4 regions of the Sphingomonas sp. M1A8_2b genome follow, and region 3 is predicted to be linked to each of the others. Evidence: riboswitches for the same ligand, from Rfam matches in the RefSeq annotation. Region 3 holds a riboswitch; each other region holds the start of a gene.
The links. A riboswitch is a leader RNA that binds a small molecule or an ion and turns the genes downstream of it on or off. The one in region 3 is predicted to bind cobalamin.
Positions count from the first base shown of each region.

Region 1: another riboswitch for cobalamin. It lies ahead of ACLBWL_RS13620 (TonB-dependent receptor plug domain-containing protein); the one in region 3 lies ahead of ACLBWL_RS11510 (DUF1636 domain-containing protein).
Region 2: another riboswitch for cobalamin. It lies ahead of ACLBWL_RS11015 (CbtB domain-containing protein); the one in region 3 lies ahead of ACLBWL_RS11510 (DUF1636 domain-containing protein).
Region 4: another riboswitch for cobalamin. It lies ahead of cobW (cobalamin biosynthesis protein CobW); the one in region 3 lies ahead of ACLBWL_RS11510 (DUF1636 domain-containing protein).

Region 1 covers NZ_JBKFAH010000003.1:264,878-270,219, forward strand. The annotation lists gene ACLBWL_RS13615 (TonB-dependent receptor) at 1-1,681, shown strand, start outside; cobalamin riboswitch at 1,852-2,066, shown strand; gene ACLBWL_RS13620 (TonB-dependent receptor plug domain-containing protein) at 2,179-4,080, shown strand; gene ACLBWL_RS13625 (ABC transporter substrate-binding protein) at 4,077-4,889, shown strand; gene ACLBWL_RS13630 (FecCD family ABC transporter permease) at 5,062-5,342, shown strand, end outside.
Region 2 covers NZ_JBKFAH010000002.1:619,215-624,556, reverse strand. The annotation lists gene cobM (precorrin-4 C(11)-methyltransferase) at 1-531, shown strand, start outside; gene ACLBWL_RS11030 (cobyrinate a,c-diamide synthase) at 528-1,835, shown strand; gene cobF (precorrin-6A synthase (deacetylating)) at 1,832-2,599, shown strand; gene ACLBWL_RS11020 (histidine phosphatase family protein) at 2,585-3,148, opposite strand; cobalamin riboswitch at 3,213-3,335, shown strand; gene ACLBWL_RS11015 (CbtB domain-containing protein) at 3,339-3,566, shown strand; gene ACLBWL_RS11010 (CbtA family protein) at 3,583-4,308, shown strand; gene ACLBWL_RS11005 (DUF5597 domain-containing protein) at 4,408-5,342, shown strand, end outside.
Region 3 covers NZ_JBKFAH010000002.1:741,789-747,130, reverse strand. The annotation lists gene ACLBWL_RS11530 (cobyric acid synthase) at 1-195, shown strand, start outside; gene cobS (adenosylcobinamide-GDP ribazoletransferase) at 157-879, opposite strand; gene ACLBWL_RS11520 (histidine phosphatase family protein) at 876-1,460, opposite strand; gene cobT (nicotinate-nucleotide--dimethylbenzimidazole phosphoribosyltransferase) at 1,457-2,470, opposite strand; gene ACLBWL_RS11510 (DUF1636 domain-containing protein) at 2,467-2,874, opposite strand; cobalamin riboswitch at 3,053-3,247, opposite strand; gene cobO (cob(I)yrinic acid a,c-diamide adenosyltransferase) at 3,451-4,056, opposite strand; gene ACLBWL_RS11500 (NAD(P)/FAD-dependent oxidoreductase) at 4,111-5,342, shown strand, end outside.
Region 4 covers NZ_JBKFAH010000002.1:632,673-638,014, reverse strand. The annotation lists gene ACLBWL_RS11090 (TonB-dependent siderophore receptor) at 1-931, opposite strand, end outside; gene ACLBWL_RS11085 (diguanylate cyclase) at 1,089-2,930, shown strand; cobalamin riboswitch at 3,016-3,250, shown strand; gene cobW (cobalamin biosynthesis protein CobW) at 3,415-4,452, shown strand; gene cobN (cobaltochelatase subunit CobN) at 4,459-5,342, shown strand, end outside.

The DNA of each region.
Region 1 (5,342 bases), on a different contig from region 3:
TCCCGCCTATGCGACCGGGCGGCTGGGCCGCATCCGCGTGACGCGGGGGGGCGGCAGTGGGTATCAGGGGCCGGGCGCGCTGGCCGGCACGGTCGAGCTTGAGAGCGCGACGCCTGGCGACCTGACGCCGTTCCAAGGCAGTGTCGCCTATGGCAGCCGGGACTCGGTCGATGCGCAGGGTTCGGCGGCGCTGGTCCACGAGGCCGGGTTCGCGACGCTGTCCGGCGCCTATGCGCGCGGCGACGGTTTCACGCCGACGGTGGCCGACAGTCGCGGGATCGTCGATCGGCCCGCGCCGTACGAGCAGGCATCGGGTGCTATCAGGACCGTCGTCGGGATCGGCGCGAAGACCGAGTTGCAGGTGAACGCTAGCGCCTTCTCCGACCGGCGTGAGCGTGGGTCCGACTTCACCGACAATACGACCGAGGGCGCCGATGCGAGCATCCGGCTGATCGGGCGCGGCGACTGGGGCTATTCGGCGCTCGCCTATCTGCAGACGCGCGCGTTTGCGAGCAGCTTCAACAGCATCAATGCCGCGCGCACGACCGCGATCCAGTCGCTGGACCAGTATAATACGCCCGCGACCGGGCTGGGCGGGCGGATCGAGATCCTGCCGCCGCTGGGCGAGAGCATCACGCTGCGGCTGGGCGCCGACCTGCGCGACGTCAGTGGCAAGACGCAGGAACTCTACACCTTCGTCGCGGCGGTACCGACACGGCGGCGCGAGGCGGGCGGGAGCACGACGACGACGGGCCTGTTCGCGGACGGCAGTCTGGTCGCGGGCGACTTCACCTTCAGCCTGGGCGGGCGCGTCGACTGGTGGTCGATCGACGGCGGCTATCTGTCCGAACGGCCGCTCGCCGTCGGACCTGCGCTGACCAACCAGCGCTATGCCGATCGCGACGGCAGCGAGACGACCGGCCGCGCCGGTATCGCCTACCAGCCCGCCGATGCGATCACGCTGCGCGCCGCGGGGTATCGTGGCTGGCGGTTGCCGACACTCAACGAGCTGTATCGCCCGTTCCGCGTCGGCAACGACGCCACCGCTGCGAATGCGCTGCTTTCGCCCGAGCGGCTGACCGGGGTCGAGGGCGGCGTCACGCTGACGCCCGCGCCGGGAATGAGCATCGCCGCGACCTATTTCTACAATCGGTTGAACAACGCGATTGCCAACGTCACGACCACCAGCCCGGCGCAGGTCCTGCCCGGCGTCACGACCTACCGCGTCCGCCAGAATCTCGATGCGATCCGCGCGCACGGGTTCGAACTGGATGCGTCGTATCGGCCAGGCCCGTTCGGCGTGCAGGCGTCGTGGTCGCATACCAATTCGACCGTCGAGGGATCGGGGATCACCGCGGCGCTCGACGGATTGCGGCCGGCGCAGACGCCGCGCGACGCAGTGTCGGGAACGGTCGATTGGCGCCGCGATGCCGCCGCGCTCTCGCTGACCGTGCGCCATATCGGCCGGCAGTATGACGACGACCAGAATACGCGGGTGCTCGCGCCCGCGACCACGCTAGACGGCTATGCGGCACTGCCGATCCTGCGGTCGCTGGTCGCCGAGTTGCGCGCCGAAAATCTGTTTGACGAGCGCGTCGAGGCGGGGATCAGCGGCGCCAACATCGTCGAGCGCGCGACGCCGAGGACGGTCTGGGTCGGGCTCCGGTACGGCGGGCGGTAATATCTGATCCTCCCCCGCAAGGGGGAGGTGGCTGGCACTTGCCAGACGGAGGGGGAGGAAAGGATCACCTCTGTTCCGCGTCCTCCCCCTCCGTCGCCTTCGGCACCACCTCCCCCTGGCGGGGGAGGATTCGGAGTCACCCTTGCGTTGACCCGTGTCTGGGCTGCGACTAATGGCGGGGCGTGAAGGGTTCCCGGCGACGGGATCAAAAGGGAAGTCGGTGCGCGGAAGGGTAGTCATGACCAGAGCCGCAAGACCGGCGCTGTACCCGCAACTGTGACCGGATAGCGGCCACCCCGAATAGGCCACTGGGTGATAGCCTGGGAAGGCGGGGTGGGCGCGAAGACCCGGAAGCCAGGAGACCTGCCTCTCACGGTCGATCCACTGCGCGGGCGGGTGTCCGGCGCGGACGAGAGGCCCCCATGGGGCATCCTCGAGCGAGCGACGTCTGGCCGCACTGCGAATGGTCGCAGGCGGTTCTGTTCAGGACGTGCCCGATGACGAAAACATTCCTACTTCTGAGCGCAGCGGCCATGATCGCGTCGCCCGCTTACGCACAATCCATTCCCAATGGCGACACGCCCGAACTGGTCGTCACCGCCGCCCGCGTCGCGCAGCCCGCGAGCGAAGTCGGCCAGGCGGTGACGGTGATCGACCGCGCCGAGATCGAGCGCCGCCAGACGACGGTGGTGTCCGACCTGCTCGCGACCACGCCGGGCGTCACCGTCACGCGCAACGGCTCGATCGGCGCGCTGACGAGCGTGCGGATCCGCGGCGCGGAGTCCGACCAGACCTTGGTCGTGATCGATGGCGTCCGCGTCAACGATCCGTCATCGACCGGCGGCGGCTTCAACTTCGCCAACCTGTTGTCGAGCTCAATCGAGCGAATCGAAGTGTTGCGCGGGCCGAACTCGGTGCCGTGGGGCAGCCAGGCGATCGGCGGTGTCGTCAACATCATCACCGCGACGCCCACCGAAGGCGTGCAGGCACGCGCCAACGCCGAATATGGCTATGCCGACAGCGTGTTCGCGAGCGCGGGCGTGTCGGGCGCGAAGGGGCCGGTATCAGGCTCGCTGACCGGCGGCTATCTGAGGACCGACGGCATTTCGTCGGCGGCCAGCGGCACCGAGCGCGACGGGTATCGCCAATATGGCGCGGCCGGGCGGCTGGGCGTCGAGTTCGCGCCGGGGATCGGCCTCGACCTGCGCGGCTACTATGCGGACAGCAAGGTCGATATCGACGGCTTTCCGGCACCCGATTTCGTCCTGGCGGACGACCCCGAATATTCGAAGACGCAGGAGATCTACGGCTATGCCGGGCTGCATGCGAACTTCGCCGATGGCCGGTTCAACAACCGCGTGGCGTTCACGATCGCCGACATCAACCGCGACAACTACGATCCGACCTTCGGCACGGATCCGAGCTTCATCGGGCGAGGCCGTAGCGAGCGCTACGAATATCAGGGCGACTTCCGCCCGCTCGACCAGGTCCGCGTCGTCGCGGGCGTCGAGCGCGAGAACAGCCGCTATAACGACGGTTTCAGCTATGCCGACACGGGCATCACCAGCGTCTATGGCCAGCTGATCGTCAAGCCGATCGATATCCTCACACTGACCGGCGGCGTCCGCAACGACGATCACGACGATTTCGGCAACCATACGACGTTTGGCGCCAATGCCGCATTGGCGTTGCGGACCGGCACCACCGTCCGCGCGAGCTATGGTGAAGGCTTCAAGGCGCCGACCTTGTACCAGCTGTTCTCCGACTACGGGAACCGCGGTCTCGATCCGGAGACCGCGCGGAACTTCGACGTCGGCGTCGAACAGGCGTTTCTCGGTAAGCGTGCGCGCGTCGGCGTTACCTATTTCAATCGCCGCACGCGCAACCAGATCGACTTCCGCGATTGCAGCCCTACCGAGCTGAAGACACCCGGCTCGATCTGCGCCAATCGTCCGTTCGGCGTGTACGACAACGTTGCGCGTGCCGAGGCCGACGGCGCGGAGTTCACGCTGGCGCTGCGCCCGGTCGATGCGCTGACGCTGACCGCGAACTACAGCTATATCCACACCGAAAACCGGTCGATCGGCGACGATTTCGGCAAGACCCTCGCGCGGCGACCGGAGCAGACCGCGAGCGTCAACGCGGATTACCGGTTCCCGTTCGGGCTGTCGATCGGCGGCACGGTGACGATGGTCGGCGACAGTTTCGACGACTCCGCCAATGCGGTGCGGCTCGACGGCTATGCGCTCGGCGGCGTCCGGGCGGAGTTTCCGATCGGCGAGCGGTTCGCGGTCTATGGCCGCGTCGATAACATCACCGACGCGTCGTACCAGACGATCGCCGGCTACGGCACCTATGGGCGGGCGGCCTATGGCGGCGTGCGGTTGCGCTTGAAGTGATCCGCAGGGCGATCCTCCTTACGCTGCTGGTCGCGTCGACGCTCGGGGGCTGCTCCGTGCCGCCGGGCGGAAGCGGCGGCGGGGGGATCGTCTCGACCAATCCGTGCGTCGATGCGGTGCTGGTGCGGATCGTGCCGGCATCGCGGATCGCGGCGATCAGCCATTATTCGCAGGATCCTGGCGGGACCTCGATCCCGCTGGAGGTCGCGCGGCGGTTTCGCGCGACCGCCGGCACCGCGGAGGAAGTGATCGCTCTGCGCCCCGATCTCGTCATCGCCAGTACCTACACGCCCGCCGCGACGCAGGCGGCGTATGCGCGGGCCGGGTTGAAGACGTTGCTGCTCGGCATTCCCGATTCGATTGCCGAGAGCCAGGCGCAGGTGAGGCAGATCGCCGATGCGGTCGACGCGCCGTCGGGTGGCGCACGGATCAATGCCGATATCGATCGCGCCGTGGCCAGGTGGACGCGGCGCAGCGCCAACCCGCCGAGCGCGCTACTCTATATCACCGGCGATCTGGCGACCGGCGACGGTACGTTGCTGACCGACATGATGACCCGCGTCGGGCTGCGCAACGCGGCGGTGCGCTACGGCCTGACGCATACCGGCACGCTGTCGGCGGAGACGATCGTCACGCAGCCGCCCGATGTCGTCATCGCCTCGGAGCGGATCGGGCGGGGGGCGGCACTGCGCCACCGGCTGTTGCCGACCACGCCGCAAGCGGTGTTTCCGCGTGTGCTGATCAACTGCGGCGGCCCGACGATTCCGCCGGCGCTCGAGCGGCTGGCTGCGATAAGGGCGGGGCTGTGATGCGCGCGGACCCGATCGAAACCCTTCCTCCCGGGCACCACCCCGGCGAAGGCCGGGGCCCAATTGGAAAGGCCAAAATGATTCAGTGCTGCGCATGGTCAAGACCGTCCCCCAATTGGGCCCCGGCCTTCGCCGGGGTGGTGGAATTGGGTACGAGCGGGGACGCGCGGCGATGACCCGCACGCTGAAACTGCTCGCGCTCGGGCTGCTCGTGATCGCGCTGTTTGGTCTTTCGCTCGGCTGCGGGAAAGTATCGGTGCCGCCGTCCGCGTGGTTCTCCGCCGATCCGCGCTGGTGGATCATCCTCGAACTGCGCTTGCCGCGCGCGGTGCTCGGGCTCGCCTTGGGGGCGACGCTCGGGCTGTCGGGCGCGGTACTGCAAGGCTATCTGCGCAATCCGCTGGCGGACCCGGCGGTGGTCGGCGTCTCGTCGGTCGCAGCGCTCGCTGCGGT
Region 2 (5,342 bases), 120 kb from region 3:
ATCTGGTCGGCGATGGGCGAGCAGCTCCGTCGGCTCCGTGTCCTGCGCATTCCATTCACCGTGACGCCCGGCGTGCCGGCCTTCGCAGCCGCGGCAGCGGCGCTGGAAGCAGAATTGACTCTCCCCGGCCTGACGCAATCGGTCGTGCTGACTCGCACACCCGGACGCGCGAGTACGATGCCGCACGCGGAGGACCTTGCGACGTTCGCCGCCACCGGTGCGACGCTGGCGATCCATCTGTCGATCCACAACCTCGCCAGCGTCGTGGACGTTTTAACCCCGGCGTACGGCGATGATTGCCCGGTAGCGATCGTCTGGCGGGCAAGCTGGCCCGACGAGTGCATCGCCCGCGCGACGCTGGCGACGATCGTCGAGGCAGCAGCAAATGGCCCCGATCGCACCGCGCTGATCCTGGTCGGCCGGGTCCTCGAGTCGGAGGATTTCGGCGAAAGCAGCCTGTACGCGGCAGGCTATGATCGGCGCTTCCGCCCGCAGCATGCCACTTCGCGGTTTGCGGGGGACGCGGCATGACGCCCGGCCTGATGATCGCCGCACCGGCGTCGGGCACCGGCAAGACCACCGTCATGCTCGGCCTGCTTCGGGCGTTGCGCGACGACGGGCTCGCGGTCCAGCCGTTCAAGAGCGGCCCGGACTATATCGACCCCGCCTTTCACCGCGCCGCCAGCGGGCGGGCGTCCTTCAACCTCGATACCTGGGCAATGCGCGCGACGATGCTCGATGGCCTGGCCGCACAGGCGAACGACGCGGACTTCATCCTCGCGGAAGGGTCGATGGGACTTTTCGACGGCGTCGCGAAACCCGGCGCCACCGGCAACGGCGCCAGCGCGGACATCGCCCGGCGGATGGGCTGGCCGGTCGTGCTGGTCGTCGACGTATCGGGACAGGCACAGTCGGCGGCGGCGACTGCGCTGGGTTTTGCGCGCTACGATCCCGATCTGGCGATCGCGGGCGTCATCCTCAATCGCGTCGCCAGCGCGCGCCACGAACGCCTGGCCCGCAGCGGCATGGCGGCGGTCGGCATGCCCGTCTTCGGCGCGCTGCCACGGCGCGGCGACCTGAAGCTGCCCGAGCGGCATCTCGGGCTCGTGCAGGCATCCGAACACGCCGATCTCGAAACCCGCATCGCCGACTATGCCGCGTTCCTGCGCGACCATGTCGATCTCGCCGCGATCCGTGCCGCCGCGTCTGCAACGCAGCGGGGGAGCGCCGAATCGCACCGCTTCACGCCGCCGGCGCAGCGGATCGCGTTGGCGCAGGATGCCGCGTTCACTTTCGCCTATCCGCACATGCTGGCCGGATGGCGCAGCGCCGGTGCCGAGATCCTCCCCTTCTCGCCGCTGGCCGACGAACGCCCCGCCAAGGACGCCGATCTCGTCTGGCTGCCCGGCGGCTATCCCGAACTGCACGCCGGCCGCCTCGCCGAGGCGCGCACGTTCCACGCGGCGCTGGCACGGCACGCGGACACGCGCCCGATCCACGGCGAGTGCGGCGGCTACATGACGTTGGGCGAGGCGCTGATCGATGCCGACGGCACGCGCCACCGGATGGCGGGCCTGCTCGGTCTGGTCACGAGCTATGAAAAGCGTCGCATGCATCTTGGCTATCGCCGTGCCACGCTGCTCGCACCGATGGCCGGCACTGCGGCGGGCGCCGACCTGCGCGGTCACGAATTTCATTATTCGACGATCCTCGATCAGCCCGATCCGCCGCTCGCGCACGTCACCGATGCCGAGGGCACGCAGGTCGCAGAAAGTGGATCCTACCGGGGCAACGTGTCGGGTACGTTCTTCCACCTGATCGCGCAGGACCGATGAGCCGGATCGACCTGCATCTGATCGGCATCGGGACGGGCAACCCCGATCATCTCACGCGCGCGGCGGAGGCCGCGATGAACGCGGCCGACCTCATCCTGCTGCCGCGCAAGGGCGATGCGAAATCCGACCTGATCGACCTGCGCCGGACGATCTGCGCCACCGTCCTCACCGGCACGACGCGGGTCGTGGAATTCGACCTGCCCGAGCGTCGGTCGGACGGGGAGTATCTGCTTGCGGTCGACGACTGGCACGATGCGATCGCGGCGTGCTGGGCGGCGGCGATCGCCGAGCATCTGCCGGACGGCGGACGCTTGGCATTGCTCGTCTGGGGTGATCCGTCGCTCTACGACAGCAGCTTGCGGATCGCCGAACGGTTGCGCGCCGACGGCCTTTCGCTGCGGGTCCAGGTCGTGCCGGGGATCACCAGTCTGCAGGCGTTGACCGCGGCGCACGCGATTCCGCTGAACACGCTCGGGGCGCCGGTTCTCGTCACCACCGGCCGTCGGCTGCGGGACGAGGGGTGGCCGGTCGGGCTCCAGACGATCGCGGTCATGCTCGACGGCGGATGCGCGTTCGAGACGCTGGCGGGTGAGGACATCGATATCTGGTGGGGCGCCTATCTCGGCATGTCGAACGAGGCGCTGGTCGCAGGGCCGCTGACCGAGGTCGCGGCGAAGATCGTCGCGGATCGCGCCAAACTGCGCGCCGAGCATGGCTGGATCATGGACACCTATTTGCTGCGCCGCCGATCAGTCGCCGCCTAGCGCTTGCAGACGCCATCCGCGGTTGAACGACAGCACCGTCTTCGACAGCGGCGCGATATCGATCCGAAGGGTCATCGCCACGGGTATCGACAGCGCCACGGCGATCGCCGCGCGTATCACGGTCGCGTGCGTCACGGCCACGATCGGCGAGTCGATCTGCTCCAGGCTACCGAGCCAAGGTTTGACGCGCGCGGCGACGGCGTCCATCGTCTCGCCGTCCGGGACACCATGCTCCGGCGCCGCCAGCCAGGCCGCCAGAGCCTCCGGCCCGGTCGCGTGGACAGCCTCGAAAGACAGTCCCGCCCAGCTGCCATAATCGACGTCCTTAAGCGCATCGCACGGCGCTGCATCCAGCCCCAGGGCGCTTGCCGTATCGCGCGCCGCGGTCGCGGGACTGGTCCAGATATGCACCGCTTTCGCAGCAGCCAGAACAACAGCGTGGGCCTTCGCCACCCCCCCTTCGTCAAGCGGTTCCATCGGGTCCGGAAAACCGCCCGCACGCATCGATCGCGTGGCGCTCGCGCAGATCAGGACGAGACGCGTAGCCATCGAACACTCCAAATCGGTTGACGCCCCTGCCTCACCGCTCCACACCGCGAGGATCGGAGCCGGGCGGGAAGCCGGTGCGATACCGGCGCGGTCGCGCCACTGTGATCGACGGAGTTACTCCTGTCGAGAGCCAGACCCCGCCCGACCCCTCAACACTCGCCGGGCGCGAAATCCCGGCAGGAGACCGACCATGCCAGCACGCGCGCTATCCCCGCACGACCCCTACATCGCGATCGGGACCACACCCGGCATTCCGCTCGACGAGATCGCCCCCTGGGCGGTGCTCGGCAGCATCATCGCACTGATCATGCTCTATTTCGTCAGCACCGAGCAGGGCGCGTTCGCGCTGTTCCAGGGCATGTACGTGCATGAATACGTCCATGACGGACGCCATCTGCTGGGCTTCCCCTGCCACTGAGCCGGGGACCCAGACCATGATGAAACACATGCTGTGGCGCGGGATGCTGTCGGGCATCCTCGGCGCGCTGATCGCCGCGACCTTCGCGCTCGTGTTCGCCGAACCCAAGATCGACGCCGCGATCGCCTTCGAGGCGGCACATGCCGCGCACGCGATGCTCGGCATGGACGAAGAGCTCGTCAGCCGAACGGTGCAGAAGACCGCGGGGCTCTACACCGCGATGCTGATGTACGGGACCGCGCTCGGCGGCGTGTTCGCGATCGTCTTCGCGGTACTCTATGGGCGTGTCGTCCGGGTTGGACCGCGTACCGTGTCGCTGTTGCTCGCAATGGCGACGATCGTCGTGATCGTCCTCGTACCCGCGCTCAAATATCCGCCGACCCCGCCCGCGGTCGGGCTTCACGAGACCGTCAGGCTGCGGACCGTCGCCTATTTCGGGATGATCGGCTTTTCGGTCCTGGCGGCAGTCGCGGGCGTATGGATACGACGCCGGCTGAGCGGACGATCGACCGCGATCGACGCGACCCTGGCCGGCGCGGCGGGCTATGTCGTGCTCGTGGTGGCGTTGCAGTTTCTGCTGCCGGCGATCGACGAGGTCCCGACGACGTTCCCTGCCAGCCTGCTGTGGCAGTTCAGGATCGCTTCGATCGCGACGCAGATGGTCTTGTTCGTCACGATCGGCATCGCCTTCGGCTGGCAGATCGATCGCATGCTTCGGGATCGACAACTCCTCGCACGGTAACTGCAACCCCCGCGCTTCTCGCACCTGAGTCCAATCCCGTTGACGAACCCGCCATTTGTCATACAAAAGACAGGCAAAGGTGAGGCGAGGAGCTTGGGTATGGGACGGATCGCTACGAGGGCGTTGGCGGCGGGCTTGGCGGCGATGTTGCTGGGTCAGCCCGCAGTGGCGCAGGACAGTCGGTTCGTTCGCGGGGCGGGCGACAAGCCGGTTCTGCAGGTCGATGGCGCACCGTTCCTGGTGCTCGGAATCCAGCTCAACAATTCCAGCGGGACCCCGGCGATCTTCCGCGACCTCGCGCTGGCGATCGCACGGAGCGGCGCGAACACCGTCATGGCCCCGATCGGCTGGGACGAGATCGAACCGCAGGAAGGGCGTTTCGATTTTACCATCGTCGATGGCCTGGTCGCGGAGGCGAGACGGCAGAAGGTCCGCCTCGCGCTGCTCTGGTTCGGCAGCTGGAAGAACGCGAAGATGTCGTACGCCCCGGCCTGGGTGAAGCGCGACACCACGCGTTTCCCGCGCGTGATTTCGGCAACCGGCGTCGCGATCGACGTGCTCTCGCCGATCGGCGCAAACGCGCAGGCTGCCGACGCACGCGCGTTCGCCGCGCTGATGGCGCATCTGAAAGCGATCGACGGGAAGCAGCGCACCGTCGTCATGACGCAGGTCGAGAACGAGGCCGGAACGCTCGGCGCCGACCGCGATCACTCCCCCGCCGCCAATGCGCTGTTCGCGACTCCCGTGCCGCCTGAAATGCGTGCCGCGAAGACCGGAGACTGGACCAGCTTGTATGCCGAACGCGCGCCCGAGGCGTTCATGGCGTATCACACCGCGCGCTATATCCAGGCGGTCGCCGCCGCGGGCAAGGCGGCGTACGACCTGCCGCTCTACGCCAATGTCTGGCCGCGCGAGCAGCCGGGGCTGTTGCGGCCGGGGGACAGCTCGCCGAGCGGCGGCGCGGTGTCGTGGCTGCTGCCGCAGTGGCGCGCGCTGACGCCAGCGATCGACGTGGTCGGGGTCGACAATTACGA
Region 3 (5,342 bases):
CACGGCCTGCTGGCGCTCGCCGAGCAGCGCGCCTCGTGGCTCGCCCGCCTCGGAATCGACGCGATCGGTCCCGATCATGCCGTGTCGATCGATGCTGCGCTCGATGCGATCGCGGCAACGCTTGAGCGGCATGTCGACCTCGACGCCCTGCTCGCCCTATCGCAGCGCAGCGGCTCCCGCGCATATCGCGAGTAACAGCCCGGTCTCGACGAGTTCGATCCCCGCCCCGTGCGCGTCGCCGGTGATGCCGCCGATCTTGCGCTTCAGCCACGCAGCGAATCCGAAGATCAGGATCGGCGCGGCGATCAGCGCGGGTACGAAGACGCTCGCCAAGAGCAACAGCAGTCCCCAGCCCACCAGATCGCGGCCCCTAACCGCTTGCGATACCGCTTCGCCGAGCCCTCCGGGGCGGAGCGGCGGCAGCAGCCGCGCCCATAGCAGGGGCCCGGCCCGCGCGACGCCGGGAACGAGGATGAGCGGCCCCCACGCCCCGACACCGATCGCGTGGAGCGTGACGAGCTTGGCGAGGATCTGTCCGACGATCGCGACGACACCGAAGCTGCCGATATGCGGGTCGGCCATGACCTGAAGCAACCGCGTCCGATCGCCGTGCGCCGCGCCCAGGCCATCGGCCAGATCGCCAAGACCGTCGAGATGCAATGCCCCCGTCACCGCGATCCATACCAGCAGCGCAGCACACGCACCGATCCAGGGATCGATCAGCGACCCGGTCCAGCCGGCGCCCGCGATCAGCGTGCCGATCGCCAGACCGACCAGCGGATACAGCCGGATCGCCGTCGCGAAATCGTCGGGTGCGGCCGCGACGTGCGGCATCGGCAGCCGTGTGAGGAATCCGAACGCGACGATCAGCCGCCTCAAGTCGCGAGTCCGACGATCTGAACGAAGGGCGGCGCGGCCAGCTCGCCACTCGGCCACACGCGCAGCGATAGCAGCGCTGCATAGGGCAGGTCGAACGCCCAGATCTGGCGCCGGTCGAACCCGCACAGCGCCGCAAGCGCCGCCCGGATCGCGCCGCCATGCGTCACGACCAGCGTCGAGCTGCCCGACAGATCGGCCAGCGCGGCGGCGACGCGCTCTTGCAACGCGGACCAGCCCTCGCCGCCCGGCGGCGGCGCCGCGTCCGGATCGTCGTAGAACTGTGCCAACGCCACAGGATCGATCGACGACGGCGCCTGACCGTCCCAATCGCCGAAATCCAGCTCACGCCAACGAGGGTCCTGCCCGACCGTAAGCCCAAGCGGCGCCGAGATTGCGCTCGCGCAGTCCCGCGCGCGGACGAGATCGGACGAGACGATATGGTTGACTTCCAGCCCCGACGCCTGCGCCAGACACGCGGCAATCCCGGCTTTGGTAACCGGATCGTCGGTCCGGCCGAGCAGCCGCCCCTCCCTTTCGGGTGCGCCATGCCGCATTAGAAACAGCATGTACGGCGTCGTCATGCCTCCGAAACGCCCGCTTCCGCAAACGTCGCCATGCCGTCGTGAACGGCCAGGGCAGCGCGGACGAGCAGGGTCGCGACCGCCGCGCCGCTGCCTTCGCCGAGACGCATGCCGAGCGACAGCAACGGATCGAGCCCTAATGCATCGAGCAGGCGGGTATGGCCGGGCTCGATGGAGCGATGTCCTGCCAGGCAATGCGCGACGATGTCGGGATAGGCCGCAGCAAGCGGCGCGACCGCCGCACTGCAGATGAAGCCGTCGAGCATGACCGGCACGCCTCGTAAACGGGCCGCGACCACCGCACCCGCAATCGCTGCCAACTCACGCCCGCCGAGACGTTGGAGGATCTCGAATGGCGTCGTCAGCGATTTACGGTGCAGCGCGATGCCTGCGTCGATCGCCGCGATCTTTCGCGCGACGCCGCTCGCGTCGACGCCTGTTCCCGGGCCGACCCAGTCCGCTGGGGCTGCGTCGAAACTGGCAGCGCACAGAGCGGCCGCGACGGTCGAATTGCCGATCCCCATCTCGCCGAGGATCAGCAGGTCGATGCCTTCGGGGACGGCCGCCGCGCCGATGTTGATCGCGGCTAGGCACTCCGCTTCGGACATTGCGGGTGCCGTTGTGAAATCTGCGGTTGGCCGGTCGAGGTCGATCGCGACGACCGCGAGGTCGATCGCCGCCGCCGCGCACAGCGCGTTGACCGCGCCGCCGCCCTGCTCGAAGTTCGCCACCATCTGTGCGGTGACCGCCGCCGGGAACGCGCTGACCCCCCGCCCGACGACGCCGTGGTTCCCCGCGAAGACGATCCCCGAAACGCGGTCGAGCCGGGGCCGCGCATGGCCCTGCCATCCGGCCATGAAGATCGCGATATCCTCCAGCCTACCAAGCGAACCCCGCGGCTTGGTGAGGCTGTCCTGACGCGCGGTCGCGGCGGCACGTGCCGCCTCGTCCGGTTGGGGTAGCGCGGCGAGCGCCGCTAGAAACGCCGATGGCGACGCGAACGCGGTCATTCGACGATGAACCCGGCGGGTGGGGTGCGGGTGATGAAATGTCCCTTCACCCCCTGCGGCCATTGCTTGAACGGCACCTGCCCGAACGCGCTCTCGCCGTACAGCCGCGCATAGTCGAGGATCGCGCGCGCGGCGTCTTCGCTGGGCTCGAACCGGCCGAGGACATAGCCGACCTTAGCCGGGGCACGCAGATGGATCGTGCAGAAATCCTGGCACGCGAACAGGCACGGCATCTCCTGCACCGCGACGTCGGCATAGGCCGGATCGCTCGCCTGCACGGTCTTCAACGCCTGGACGAGCCGCGCGCCGCCGCGCTGGCCCTCGTCGTCGTCACGTGCGTCGGTGGAATGGCGGCAGGTGTTGCACGCGACGACCGCGACGCCATCGGCAACGGGCTTCAACATGCGAGCGCTCGGGCGCAAACGAGCGGAAAATGAAATACAATCGGCATAGGACCCCCTTCGGACAGTCGATCCCGCACCGCGCGAAGGGCGAAAGGCGCACGCCTCCAGCCTCCGCGCGACGCGAAGCGATGTCGTCGCGCGGGGTGTTACCCGTCCGTTCGGCGCACCCTGGCCGGACGAAAGACGACCGCGACGGGCAGGTCTCCTGGCTCGCGGGTCAGCGCCGTCCGCGCCGCCTTCTCGGGAAAACCCAATGGCATGTGGCACGATGGCTCGCCGCGTACAGTTGCAGGGGCAGCCGGGTGTTTCCCGTTCCCATTTTCATTTCCGTAGGCGTTGCCGCCTCCGGAAAACCTGTCGCGGGTCGAGCGATACGCGGGAGGCTTGGGGGACGCAAGACGGCGGTGCGCCGTTGGGCGTTCTCACCAGCAGTTCCGTCAACCCCGCGTCATCCTGACGAAAGTCAGGACCCAGGGTAACAGGCGGCAACCTTCGTGGCTCTAGGTCCTGCCTTTCGTCAGGATGACGGGGCGTTGGTGGTCCGCCTCGTCACGACTCAATCGCCGCCTGACTTGCCTAGAACTCCACGCCCGCCTGCGCCTTTACGCCCGACCGGAACGGATGCTTCACCTGCGTCATCTCCGTCACCAGATCCGCCATCTCGATCAGCGCATCCGGCGCGTTCCGCCCGGTCACCACGACATGCGTCATCTCGGGCTTAGCCGCCAACGCCGCGAGCACTTCGTCGACCGGCAGATACTCATACCGCAGCACGATGTTCAGCTCGTCCGCCACCACCATCGCATAGGACGGATCGGCGATCATCCGCTTGACCTCGTCCCACGCCTCGCGCGCCACCGCGATGTCGCGCGCGCGGTCCTGCGTATCCCAGGTGAATCCCTCCCCCATCGGCTTGAACTCGCACAGGTCGGGGAACGCGTCGAAGATCGCCTTCTCGCCGGTCGCCATCGCGCCCTTCACGAACTGCACCACGCCGACTTTCCGCCCATGCCCGATCATTCGCACCGCCATGCCGAACGCCGCGGTCGACTTGCCCTTGCCCTTGCCGGTGTGGACGATGATCAAGCCCTTCTCGATCGTCTTGCTCGCGACGATCCGGTCGTGGACCTCCTTGCGCTTGGCGCTCTTGGCATTCTGCTCGTCGTCGGTCCGCATGATCATGTCCTCTCCCGCTCCCGATGGCGGATCGCGCTGCGCGGCGCTAGAGCGGGCGGCATGCTCCGCATTACCGACCTCAAGCTCCCGCTCAACCACGCCGACGAAGCGCTCCCCGCCGCGATCCGCGACCGGCTGCGCGTCACCCCGCGTGACCTGATCCGCTACACCATCGCCAGACGCGCGCACGATGCGCGCGACAAGATGGACATCCAACTCGTCTATTCGGTCGACGTCACGCTGAAGAACGAGGACACGGTCCTCACGCGCTTCCGCAAGGATCGCCACGTCCAGCGTACTCCGGACACCGGCTATCGTTTCGTCACGAAGGCCGGCCCGAGCTACACCGGCACCCGCCCGGTCGTCGTCGGCGCAGGACCCTGCGGCCTGTTCGCCGGCTTGATCCTCGCGCAGATGGGGTTCCGCCCAATCATCCTCGACCGCGGCAAAGTCGTCCGCGAGCGTACCAAGGACACCTGGGGGCTCTGGCGCAAGAGCGTCCTCAACCCCGAATCCAACGTCCAGTTTGGCGAGGGCGGCGCCGGGACCTTTTCCGACGGCAAGCTCTGGAGCCAGATCAAGGACCCGCGCCATCTCGGGCGCAAAGTCCTTACCGAGTTCGTTAAAGCCGGCGCGCCGCCCGAAATTCTGACCGAGGCACACCCGCATATCGGCACCTTCCGCCTCGTCACGATGGTCGAGAGCATGCGCGAGACGATCGAAGCGCTCGGCGGCGAGTACCGCTTCTCGACCCGCGTCGACGGTCTCGACATTGTCGAGGAGGCCGGCAGCCGCCAACTCCGCGGCCTCCACCTCAGCAATGGCGACTATCTCGAAGCCAACCACGTCGTCTTTGCGGTCGGCCACAGCGCGCGCGACACGTTCGAGATGCTCCATGCCAAGGGTGTCCACGTCGAAGCAAAGCCGTTCTCGATCGGCGTCCGCATCGAGCATCCGCAGTCGTGGATCGACGAAGCACGGTTCGGCCCGTGCGCGGGCCATCCCGATCTCGGCGCGGCGGCGTACAGCCTGTCGCATCACTGCAAGAACGAGCGGACCGTCTACAGCTTCTGCATGTGCCCGGGCGGCACGGTCGTCGCCGCGACCTCCGAGGAAGGTCGCGTCGCAACCAACGGCATGAGCCAATATTCGCGCAACGAACGCAACGCGAACTCCGGCATCGTCATCGGCATCGACCCCGAGCGCGACTATCCCGGCCACCCGCTCGCGGGGATCGCACTGCAACGCCATTGGGAATCGCGGGCCTATGTCGCCGGCGGCTCGAACTACAA
Region 4 (5,342 bases), 110 kb from region 3:
ACAGTCCGGTCGCGCGCAGTGTCCAGCGGTCGCTGACCTTGTGCGTGAGTTCGGCGAACCCGGTCCAGCTCTTGCTCTCGAACCGGTTCCAGTCCGCACCGAGATAGGTCGACCGGTCGATGTCGAGCAAGGCTCCGTCGCTACCGTCGGCGCCGCCCGCGATACCGGGCAAACCCGACTGGACCGCCGGGCGGAACCGATCGTAGTTCCCGCCGACCGTCAGCGTCGTGCGCTCGCCGATCTCGATCGATCCGACCGCGAATGCGCCAAGCCGGTTGCGGTGCGCGGTGTCGAAGAACTGGTCCTGATCCTGCAGCATCGCGCCGACGCGAATGCCGGCCTTCGAACCGACCGGCGTCGAGACGTCGAGTTCGAAACGGGCGTTGTCGTAACTGCCATAGCCTGCGCTCGCCTGCACCCGCAGCGCATCGAGCGGACGTTTGCGCACCAGGTTGATGCTGCCGGCGGGGTTGCCCGATCCGCTGAACAGCCCGGCGGGGCCGCGGAGCACCTCGAGCCGGTCGTAGAAGAACAGGTCGGGGACGACCGCGGGAAAGTTCAGCGAAAACGTCGGCACGCCGTCGATCAGATAGTTGTTGATGACGAAGCCGCGCGACAGGAACGACGGGTCCTCGCTGCCGACGCCGTTGACGGTGATCCCGTTTGTCGCGGTCAGCGCGTCTTCGAGCGTGAACAGGTTCTGCGCCTCGATCTGGTCGCGCTCGATGACCGTGATGGTATTCGGCGTATCCTTGAGCGGGGTGACGGTCTTGCCGACTTCCCGGCCATAGCTTTTGCCGACCACGAGAATTTCGTCCGATCGCTGATCGCTGTTCGGATCGTTCGCCTCGCCCGATCGGACCGGGACATCGGCCGTCGCAGGCCCCCCAAACATTACCGCGCCGGCTAGCAGAATACTCGTCAAACTCATATCGGACCCCTTCGATATCGGGGCCCCTAGTTCAAACGCTTTTGCGAGTCACTATCAATCTAAACTTTTCGTCATGTTCGTGCGTATCGAACCGGATCGGTTGCGATAGCGGCGGCGTGTTAACGAACCGCTAGGCATGCGCCCGTAAACTCGGGGAATGCGGTTGGTCGCGATAACGAACTGGGCGTATGGAATTACCGTCGCGCTGACGCTTGCTTCGGGTACGACGATGCTGCTCGCATCGTCGGCCCAACAGCGCGAGCGCGCCGCGGTGGATCAACGGTATGCACTCGATCACGCGACTGCGACGATCGAGGACGATGCGCTGGCGCTAAGCGAGCTGGCCCGACAGTTCGTGATCAACGGCGATCCCGCCGACCTGCTCGCCTATCGACGCGCGCACGCCGAGTTGGCATCGGTCGAGGCGAGGACGCGGCATATTCGCGATGCCGGCGCCACCACCGACGAGCTCCGCAGCCTGCACGAAGCGCTTGGGTGGGCCGATGCGCTGCAGGCGCAACAGGCGCAGGCGATCCGGGCGCGACGCGGCAACGATCGCAACACCGCCGTCCAGATCCTGTTCGCGCCCGAATACGAACGCGAACTCGACCGGTCGCGCGCTGCGGTCGAGCGTTTCCAGTATCGCCTCGATCAGCGCACCGGGGACGAGCTGCGATCGGCGGAGCGCACCGCCCGAAGCTGGCGGACCGCATCGGAGGCGATGCTGGTGGTTACCGGGCTGATCTTCCTGTTCGTCCTGTATTTCGTGTTTCGCCGGCGGGTGCTGCACCCGGTCGTCAAGCTGAGCGATGTGATTGGCCGGCTCGCCGCGCAGGATTACGCCGCAGAGCCTCCACCGTACGAACAGGTCGACGAGATTGGCGACATGGCGCAGGCGCTGCGCGTATTCCGCGAGAACGGCATCGAGCGGCAGCGTCTCGAACAGGAGCGCGATGCCGACCGCGGCGTGCGGGACCTGCTGTCGCGGATGACGCAGCGCATGCAGGGCTGCGACTCGATCCTGGAGCTTCAGAATGTCGTCGGCCGTTTTGTCCCCGAACTGGCGCCGCAACTCGCCGGGCGGCTGTATCTCCTCGACCCGGTCAGCAATGTGCTGGTCGAAGCCTGTTCGTGGCTCGACCCGGTCCATTCATCCGCCGAATTTTCGCCACTGGCGTGCTGGGGTATCCGCCGCGGCGCACCCCATAGACCGTCGGGTGCGGTGTTCGACGTCCCGTGCGATCACCTCGATGGGCGTCGGGGCGGCCACGACGTACCGCAAAGCCTGTGCCTTCCCCTCAGCGGGCAGCACGGCATGCTGGGGCTACTCTACTTCGAACGCCGCACAGGCTTCGCGGAGGACGGGCTGAGCGATGTCTATCTCCAGATGCTCGCCGAAAATATCGGACTTGCGCTGGACAACCTGCGCCTGCGCGACGCGCTTCGGTCGCTGGCGATGGCCGACCCGCTGACGAAGCTGTCCAACCGGCGACACCTCGACGAGGTCCTCGCGCGCGCGATCGCCAAGGCCGAGCGGACCGGCGCGCCACTATGCTGCGCGATGATCGACATCGACCATTTCAAGCGCTTCAACGACGAGCACGGCCACGATGCCGGCGATGCGGTGCTACGCGCGGTCGGCGCGCTGCTCAAGGACGCCGTGCGCGGCACCGATCTTGTCTTCCGGTTTGGCGGCGAGGAGTTTCTGATGCTCCTGCCCGACACGGATCCGGAGGCTGCAGCGGAGCGGGCGGAAGAGGTCAGGCGGCGGATCGGCGCATTGCGCGTGCGCTACGACGGCCAGGATCTGGGCCCCATCACAACGTCGATCGGGCTGGCCTGCGCACCGCTGCACACCGACTGGTCGTCGATAGTCCAGTCCGCCGACGCCGCGCTGCTGCGGGCCAAACAGGCCGGCCGCGACCGCGTCCTGTCCGCGATCGCGCGAAAAGATCGCGCCGATCCGATCGCGGGGATGCGGTGCGCTGCACCGTCCTGAAGCGCACGGACGAAGTTTGGCTGCGATCCCGAATTGGCAATCCTGCGGGCTTGCGCTAAGCGACTGGCGAGGACCGGCTGAGCCGGACCTCGTTGATCGCGCCGGTGCCTCGCGAGAGGCTTGAATGGGAATGCGGTGCGGGGTTCGTCCCCAAATCCGCGGCTGTCCCTGCAACTGTAAGCGGTGAGCGAGAATGCCACGTATCCTGCGCCAAGCGGGATACAGCCACTGGACGCTGCGCCTGTCGCGCACGCTGGGAAGGCCGCGTATTCGAGCGACGACCCGTGAGCCAGGAGACCTGCCGGCGATGGGTCGCTCTTGCCTTGGTCCAGGGGATGGCCGCGGCACGGTTCTCCGTCTGAGCGACGAACCTATGCGGCTGGGGCTGCATCGGTGCGTGGTATGGGTATTCGCGCCCGTCCATCGTCGCGCGCCGGTGATCATGCAGCTCCCGCCCGTCGTCGCACGGCGCGAGGAGACTGATATGCCCGATCTATCGAAGATCCCCGTTACCATCGTCACCGGCTTTCTCGGCGCCGGCAAGACCACGCTGATCAGCCATCTGATCCGCAACGCCGGCGGACGTCGCCTGGCGGTGATCGTCAACGAATTCGGCACGCTGGGCGTCGACGGCGACATCCTCAAGGGCTGCGCGATCCCCGATTGTCCGGCGGAGAACGTCGTCGAGCTCGCCAATGGCTGCATCTGTTGCACCGTCGCGGACGATTTCATCCCGACCGTCGAGACGCTGCTCGCGCTCGATCCGCGACCCGACCACATCCTGATCGAGACGTCGGGGCTCGCGCTGCCCAAGCCGCTGCTGAAAGCGTTCGACTGGCCTGCGATCCGGTCGCGGATCACCGTCGACGGGGTCATCGCGCTCGCGGATGCCGAAGCCGTCGCCGCAGGCCGGTTCGCGCCCGATCTCGCCGCGATCGACGCGCAGCGCGCCGCCGATCCGAGCATCGATCATGAAACCCCCTTATCCGAGGTGTTCGAGGACCAGCTCGCCTGTGCCGATCTGATCCTGCTGACCAAATGCGACCTCGCCGGCGCGGACGGCATCGCCGCGGCCCGCGCGGTGATCGCCGCCGAGACCGTACGGCCTCTGCCGATCGTCGAACTGGTCGACGGCATCGTCGATCCCCGCATCGTGCTCGGGCTCGGGGCGGCGGCCGAAGACGACATCGCCAGCCGTCCCTCGCATCACGACGGCGAGGACGATCACGAACACGACGATTTCGACAGCATCGTCGTCGAATGGGATAGTGTCGACGACGCGACGGCGCTGACGACGCGGATCGAGACGCTGGCGGCGGGCGGCGAGATCCTCCGCGTGAAGGGCTATGCCGCGGTCGCCGGCAAACCGATGCGGTTGCTCGTGCAGGCGGTCGGCGCCCGCGTCCGTGCGCATTACGATCGGCCGTGGCGCACCGACGAGGCGCGCCGGACGCGGTTGGTCGTCATCGCCGAGCAGGGCCGGCTCGATCCTAAGGCAATCAGGGCCGCGCTGGACGCCTAATCAGCCATGCACGTCGTATTTCGCGAGAGCCACGGACTGGACGAAAGCGCTGTGCCCCAGGATCTGGGGCAGAGCGCCGCCGACCTGGTCGTGCTCTCGTTTTCCGACAGCGATCTCGCGGCGTTCAGCGCCGGCTGGCGGACGGCGGTAGCGGCGGGTGATGCGATGCCGTCCCTGCGGCTCGCGAACCTCGCCGACCTCACGCATCCGCTATCGGTCGACACCTATCTCGAGCGCACATTGGCGGGCGCGAAGGCGATACTGATCCGGCTGATCGGCGGCACGGCCTATTGGTCCTACGGTCTCCAACAGGTCGAAGCGCTGGCCCGACGACGGGGGATCGCGCTGGCGGTCCTGCCCGCCGACGGCCGCTACGACCGGCGACTGGACGCTGCGTCCACCGTTCCGAAGGCGGTGTTGCGCCGGCTGTCGACGCTGTGCGACGTCGGTGGTGCCGACGCGGCTCGCGAGGCCCTGGCGCAGTTCGCGTTGACCTCGGGGCTGAACGCCCAACCGCAGCAATCGTCGGGCGAACTCGCCGCGGTCGGCGCATGGCAGCCGGATACCCGTACCGCCTGTCCGGCAGCTTTCGTGCTCGCCACGTCACGGCCGCGCATCTTGGTGATCTTCTATCGATCCTATCTGGCGGCAGCGGACCTCGATCCGATCGCCGCGTTGCATGCCGCCTTCACCCTGCGCGGGTACGACGTCCTGGGGGTGTTCGTGCCGTCGCTAAAGGACGCCGAGGCGAGCGGCTGGTTGCGCCGCTGGGTGATCGCGCTGGCGCCGGTCGCGATCGTCAACGCGACCGCGTTTTCGGGCCGAGGCGGCGACGACACGACGCCGCTCGACGGTGCGGACGTCCCGGTCTTCCAGGTGGCGCTGGCGAC